2 linked regions of the Promicromonospora sp. Populi genome follow. The protein of the gene in region 2 binds, or shares a complex with, the protein of the main gene of each other region. Links are inferred from orthologs where the notes say so. Each region holds a gene or a part of one and is shown on either strand. Other genes may lie near its edges.

Evidence for each region.
Region 1: rpsH (region 2) and rpsT share a complex: the UniProt entries of both Bacillus subtilis proteins name them as parts of the 30S ribosomal subunit. The link is inferred for Promicromonospora sp. Populi from one-to-one orthologs.

What each region holds. Positions count from the first base shown.
Region 1 is NZ_CP163528.1:2,262,119-2,265,343, forward strand. What follows is about bases 12-2,924. They hold rpsT (30S ribosomal protein S20), read left to right. Parts: upstream 12-1,294; coding sequence 1,295-1,555; downstream 1,556-2,924. Other genes in these bases: AB1046_RS10320 (calcium:proton antiporter), read right to left, coding at 12-1,051; holA (DNA polymerase III subunit delta), read right to left, coding at 1,633-2,637; AB1046_RS10335 (neocarzinostatin apoprotein domain-containing protein), read right to left, coding at 2,667-2,924. Also shown: more of AB1046_RS10320, read right to left, coding at 1-11; more of AB1046_RS10335, read right to left, coding at 2,925-3,225. UniProt on the Bacillus subtilis protein: Binds directly to 16S ribosomal RNA.
Region 2 is NZ_CP163528.1:4,388,684-4,391,974, reverse strand. What follows is about bases 160-3,138. They hold rpsH (30S ribosomal protein S8), read right to left. Parts: upstream 1,859-3,138; coding sequence 1,460-1,858; downstream 160-1,459. Other genes in these bases: rplN (50S ribosomal protein L14), read right to left, coding at 3,035-3,138; rplX (50S ribosomal protein L24), read right to left, coding at 2,691-3,032; rplE (50S ribosomal protein L5), read right to left, coding at 2,119-2,691; AB1046_RS19880 (type Z 30S ribosomal protein S14), read right to left, coding at 1,932-2,117; rplF (50S ribosomal protein L6), read right to left, coding at 902-1,438. Outside these bases: more of rpsE, read right to left, coding at 1-159; more of rplN, read right to left, coding at 3,139-3,291. UniProt on the Bacillus subtilis protein: One of the primary rRNA binding proteins, it binds directly to 16S rRNA central domain where it helps coordinate assembly of the platform of the 30S subunit.

The sequences.
Region 1 (3,225 bases), 2.1 Mb from region 2 along the record:
CCCGGCCCGGCGCGATGCTCAGCATCGCCACCACCACCGAGACGGCCAGCAGCACCATCTGGGTCGGGTCGAGGCCGAGCGTGAGCGGCCCGCCCATCCAGATCATCGCGATGGCGACGGTGGGGATGGTCAGGCCGATCGACGCCATCGCGGAGCCGTAGGCGAGGTTGAGGCTGGTCTGCACCCGGTCGCGCGCGGCGTTGCGAACCGCGGCGATCGACTCGGGCGCGAGCACCAGCAGCGCGATCACAACGCCGACGACGCCGTAGGGCAGGCCGGCCGCCTCCACCCCGTACTCGATGGTCGGGGAGAGCATCTTGGCCAGGAACACCACGGAGACCAGCGCGACCAGCAGCAGCGCGACGCTGTACCAGGCCTCCTTGGTGGCCGGCGGGTCGGCGTGGTCGTCGCCGTCCGCGTCGAGGAGTCCCGTGACCCGGCCGTGCTCGTCGCTGGAGACCGGCAGGAAGAAGTCGCGGTGCCGCACCGTCTGCGTGAACACGAATGCCCCGTACAGCAGCAGCGACGCGACGGCGGCGAAGCCGAGCTGGAAGGCGGTGTAGGCGCCGTCGTCCGCCGACGTGGTGAAGCGGGGCAGGACCAGGGTGACCGCGGCCAGCGCGATCACGGTGGCCAGCGCCGACCCGGTGCCCGAGGCGTTGAAGCTCACCAGGTGGTGCTTGCTCGCCCCCACGAGCAGGGCGAGCCCGACGATCCCGTTGAACGTGATCATCACCGCGGCGAAGACCGTGTCGCGGGCGTACGTGCTCGACGCTTCGCCGCCGCTGCTCATCAGCATGAGGATCAACCCCACCTCGATCACGGTCACCGCGACCGCGAGGATGAGGGAGCCGAACGGCTCGCCGACCTTGTGCGCCACCACCTCCGCGTGGTGCACCGCCGCGACCACCGCGCCGACCAGTGCCGCTCCGATCGCCGCCAGGATCGCCGGGTGGTCGTGGTTGCTCCATGTGACCACGAGGAGCACCAGGGCAAGGATCGGGACCACCACGGTCCACTGGAAGCGGCCTCTCAGCGTCCTGGTACTCATGGGTCGGATTCTAAGGTGCCCGATCAGAACGTTTCGGGGCCGACGGCGGGCGTTGTCGGTGTCACACCAAGCCGCTCCGCGAGGCACCCGGTGCTCTGGTAACCTTGGAGGTCGCGTGTCCGCCCAGGTCGGCGGGCACAGTCGCAGCTCCTCTCCACGGGTCCCCACCCCAGTCCCGGAACTGCGACCGCCCTCTACGACCTATCCGCTCGCCGACAGGCGAACACACCAGGAAGTCCACTCGTGGCAAACATCAAGTCCCAGATTAAGCGCATCAAGACGAACGAGAAGGCTCGTCTGCGCAACAAGTCCGTCAAGTCGGAGCTGAAGACCCACGTGCGCAAGGTGCGCGAGGCCGTCGCAGCCGGCGACAAGGAGACCGCGACGGTCACCCTTGCCACCGCGTCGCGCAAGCTCGACAAGGCTGTCGCCAAGGGCGTCATCCACTCGAACCAGGCCGCGAACCGCAAGTCGGCTCTCGCGAAGTCGGTCGCGGCTCTCTGAGCCCACTTCGTCAGACGCCGTTCGCCCCTCGCGGGTGAACGGCGTCTTTCGTGCGCCTGGGCTCGGGCTGCGCCGCGTCAGCGGCGGGAGCGCGCGATGGTCATGACCGCGCGCTCCACCGCGAACACCGCGTCCCTGGCCTCGCCCTTGACGTCGGCGTCGGCCTGCGCGACGGCGGAGATCGCCGCCGCCAGGCCCTCCGGCGTCCAGCTGCGCAGGTCCTTGCGGGCACGGTCGATCTGCCAGGGCGCCATGCCCAGGTCCCGCGCGCCGGGCCCGCCGCCGCGCATCGCGGCGACCTTCGCCAGGTTGCGGAGCCGCAGCGCCAGCGCAGCGACGATCGGCACCGGGTCGAGGCCGGTGTCCAGTGCGTGCCGCAGGAGCGCGACGGCGCCGCCGGTGTCGCCGGCCACCGCGGCATCGGCGACCCGGAAGCCCGTGGCCTCGACGCGGCCGCCGTAGTACCGGTTCACCGTGTCGGCCGTGATGGTGCCGGTGGTGTCGGCGATCAGCTGCGCGCAGGCCGAGGCGAGCTCGCGCAGGTCGTTGCCGAGTGCGTCCACGAGGGCGCGCACCGCCTCGGCGTCGGCCCGGCGGCGTGCCGCCTTGAACTCCCCCATCACAAATGACGCCTTCTCCGCGTCCTTCGTCACCGGCTCGCAGACCATGACCGGCGCGCCCGACTTCGTGACCGTGTCGAGCATCTTCTTGCCGCGCTGCCCGCCGCCGTGCACCACCACGACTGTCGTCTCCTCGTCGGGTGCGGCGACGTATCCGATGAGGTCGGCCATCAGATCCTCGGTGCCCGACTCCGTCGAGCGGACCACGACCACCTTGGCCTCACCGAACAGGGACGGGCTCGCCGCGACCAGCAGCTGGCCCGCGCCGTACGTGGCGCCCTCCAGCTCGACCTTCTCGACCTCGGGGTCGCGCTCCCGCACGAGCGCCACGACGCCGTCCACCGCCCGCTCGGTCAGGAGCGGCTCGGCCCCGCGCACCAGCACGATCGGAGCCACCGTGGGCTCGTCCCAGCTACGGCCGGAGGGAACGGTGGCGGTACGGCGCTTGGTCGCTGGAGGCACGGACACAGCCTGCCACGCGACACCGACAGTCACTCCCAGAGCAGGTCGGCCAGCGCGATCCGTCCGCCGTCGGTCCACGCGTTCGCGATCACGCAGGCGCCCGCCTCGGCGCAGTCCGCAGCGCCCCCACCGACGAGCCGGATCTCTCGCTGGACGGGCAGCCGCGTGGCCACGGAGCCCGCACGGTCGGCCACCACGCGCTTCCCCTCGTCGTACAGGCAGTTGTCCCCGTCCACGCCGCCGCCCGACGTCGTGGCGCACTGCACGATCCGCACGGCCATACCGGGCGCGTAGCCGCGCCCCGTCACGGTGACACGGCCGTCGGAAGCGCCGAGCTCCTGCTCGGACAGCTCGAGCGTCGGGGCCTCCGGCGGTTCGGCCCCGTCGGGCAGCGGGGCCGGCGCCGCCGCGAGCACCCGGTCCGAAAGGTCAGCGACAGCCAGGGTGCAGGGGTCGCCGGTGCAGTCCACCTCGGACACCGAGCCGACGTTGACGAACGCCCTGACCTGCCGGGTCGCCGAGAAGCCGCCGCGGGCGTCCGCGATCACCTGCTCGCTGGTCGACATGTCGCAGTCGTCGAGGGCGCTC
Region 2 (3,291 bases):
TGATCGCGTTCGACGAACCGAGCGACTTGCTCAGCACGTCGTGGATGCCGGCGCACTCCAGCACGGCGCGCACCGGACCACCGGCGATAACACCGGTACCCGGCGACGCCGGGCGCAGGAACACGACGCCGGCAGCAGCCTCACCCTGGATGGGGTGCGGAATGGTGCCCTGGATACGAGGGACGCGGAAGAAGCTCTTCTTCGCCTCCTCGACGCCCTTGGCGATCGCCGCGGGCACCTCCTTGGCCTTGCCGTAGCCGACGCCGACGGTGCCGTCACCATCGCCCACCACGACGAGCGCGGTGAAGCTGAAGCGGCGGCCGCCCTTGACGACCTTGGAGACGCGGTTGATGGAGACGACCTTCTCGATGAAGGCGCTCTTTTCCTCGCGCGCCCCGCGACGGTCGCCGCCACGCCCGCCACCACGGCGGTCGTTACGGTCCTTGTTCTCGGTGGCGGCACCCTGGGGGGCGCCGCTGCGCTGCCCTGCAGCCATCAGAGATTCCTCTTCTTCCGTGCGTTGGTCATCACAGGGCCAGACCGCCCTCGCGGGCGCCGTCAGCCACAGCAGCGACGCGACCGTGGTACTTGTTGCCGCCGCGGTCGAACACGACGGTGTCGACGCCGACAGCCTTGGCACGCTCGGCCACGAGCTCGCCGATCTTGCGGGCCTTGGCGGTCTTGTCGCCGTCGAACGCACGCAGGTCGGCCTCGAGGGTCGACGCCGAGGCGACGGTCCGGCCCAGCTTGTCGTCCACGACCTGCGCCACCATGTGGCGCGAGGAGCGGGTGACAACCAGACGCGGACGAACGGCGGTGCCGGTGATCTTCTTGCGCAGGCGCAGGTGACGGCGCTGACGTGCGACGGCCTTGCCCTTGCCCAGGATCTTGATAGCCATCGTCACTTACCAGCCTTTCCGACCTTGCGGCGGACGTTCTCGCCGGCGTACCGCACGCCCTTGCCCTTGTAGGGCTCGGGCTTGCGGATCTTGCGAATGTTCGCTGCGACCTCGCCGACCTGCTGCTTGTCGATGCCCGAGACGGAGAACTTGGTAGCGCTCTCGACTGCGAACGTGACACCTGCGGGGGGTTCGATGACAACGGGGTGGCTGAAGCCGAGCGCGAACTCAAGGCCCGAGCCCTTCGCCACGACGCGGTAACCAGTACCGACGATCTCGAGCTTCTTCTCGTAGCCCTGCGTCACACCGATGATCATGTTGGCGATCAGGGTGCGGGTCAGGCCGTGCAGCGCACGGGAGGTCCGCTCGTCGTCCGGGCGGGACACCACAAGCTGGGCGTCCTCCTGAGCGACATTGATGGGGGCGGGCACTGTGTGCTCGAGAGAACCCTTGGGGCCCTTCACGGTCACGAGCGCGCCGCTGAGTGTGATATCCACGCCGGCTGGGACCGGAACGGGAAGCTTGCCGATTCGAGACATTGGCGTTTTCTCCTTTCCGGATTACCAGACGTAGGCGAGGACTTCGCCGCCGACGCCCTTGGCCTGTGCCTGTCGGTCGGTCAGCAGGCCGGAGGACGTGGACAGGATCGCCACGCCCAGGCCGCCGAGCACCTTGGGCAGTTCGGTGGACTTGCGGTACACCCGCAGACCGGGCTTCGAGATGCGACGCACGCCCGCCAGGGCACGCTCGCGGTTCTGGCCGTACTTCAGCTCGATCGTCAGGGCCTTGCCCACCTGGGCGTCCTCAACGTTCCAGCCGGAGATGTAGCCCTCGGCCTGCAGGATCTCAGCAATGTGCGTCTTCAGCTTCGACGACGGCATGGTGACCGTGTCGTGGTGCGCCGAGTTCGCGTTACGCAGACGGGTCAGCATGTCTGCGATCGGGTCGGTCATAGTCATCGGGCTCTTGCCCTTCCTCGCCGGGGTATCCGAACTGCCTTGTGGGGCCGAACAGACCTACGACGTAGTTGTGTTACCAGCTGCTCTTGGTGACGCCGGGGAGCTCGCCGCGGTGGGCCATCTCCCGGACGCAGATACGGCACAGTCCGAACTTGCGGTAAACGGAGTGCGGGCGACCGCACTTCTGGCACCGGGTGTAGGCGCGAACCGCGAACTTCGGCTTGGCGGCCGCCTTGTTGATCAGGGCCTTCTTCGCCATGTCAGTTCTCCTTGAAGGGGAAGCCGAGACGGCGCAGCAGAGAGCGGCCCTCGTCGTCGGTCGTCGCCGTCGTCACGACCGTGATGTCCATACCGCGGACCCGGTCGATCTTGTCCTGGTCGATCTCGTGGAACATCGACTGCTCCGTGAGACCGAAGGTGTAGTTGCCGTGGCCGTCGAACTGCTTGGGCGACAGACCCCGGAAGTCGCGGATACGCGGCAGCGCGGTCGCCAGCAGGCGGTCCAGGAACTCCCACATACGGTCACCGCGAAGCGTGACGTGCGCGCCGATCGGCATGCCCTCACGCAGCTTGAACTGCGCGATGGACTTACGAGCCTTGGTGACCTGCGGCTTCTGACCGGTGATCGCCGAGAGGTCCTTGATGGCCCCCTCGATGAGCTTCGAGTCCTTGGCCGCGTCGCCGACACCCATGTTCACGACGATCTTTGTGAGACCGCCGGCCTGGTGCACGTTCTTGTGGCCGAACTCCTCGATCAGCGCCGAGAGGATCTCCTCGCGGTACTTCTGCTTGAGGCGCGGCTGGGCCGGGGCCTCGATGGTCGTCTCAGTCATCAGATGTCCTTCCCGGAGCGCTTCGCGACGCGGATGCGAACGGTCTTCTCACGACCGTCGCGCTCCACCTTCTCGACGCGGTACCCGACCCGGGTGCCCTTCTTGGACTCCGGGTCGACGATCATCACGTTGCTCACGTGGATCGGCGCCTCGACGGTCTCGATGCCACCGGTGCGGGTGCCGCGCTGCGACTGGCCCACCTTGGTGTGCTTCGTGACGCGCTGAACACCCTCGACCACGAGGCGGTCGGAGTCCTTGAGGACTTCCAGCACGCGGCCGGTCTTGCCCTTGTCGCGACCCGAGATCACGATGACCTGGTCGCCCTTCTTGATCTTCGCCATGGTCAGAGCACCTCCGGAGCGAGCGAGATGATCTTCATGAACCGCTTGTCACGCAGCTCACGGCCAACCGGGCCGAAGATGCGGGTGCCACGAGGCTCGCCGTCGGCCTTCAGGATGACGGCGGCGTTCTCGTCGAACTTGATGTAGGAACCGTCGGGACGACGGCGCTCCTTGGCGGTCCGGACGACGACAGCCTTGATGACGTCGCCCTTCTTCACGTTGCCGCCCGGGATCGCATCCTTGACGGTGGCGACAATGG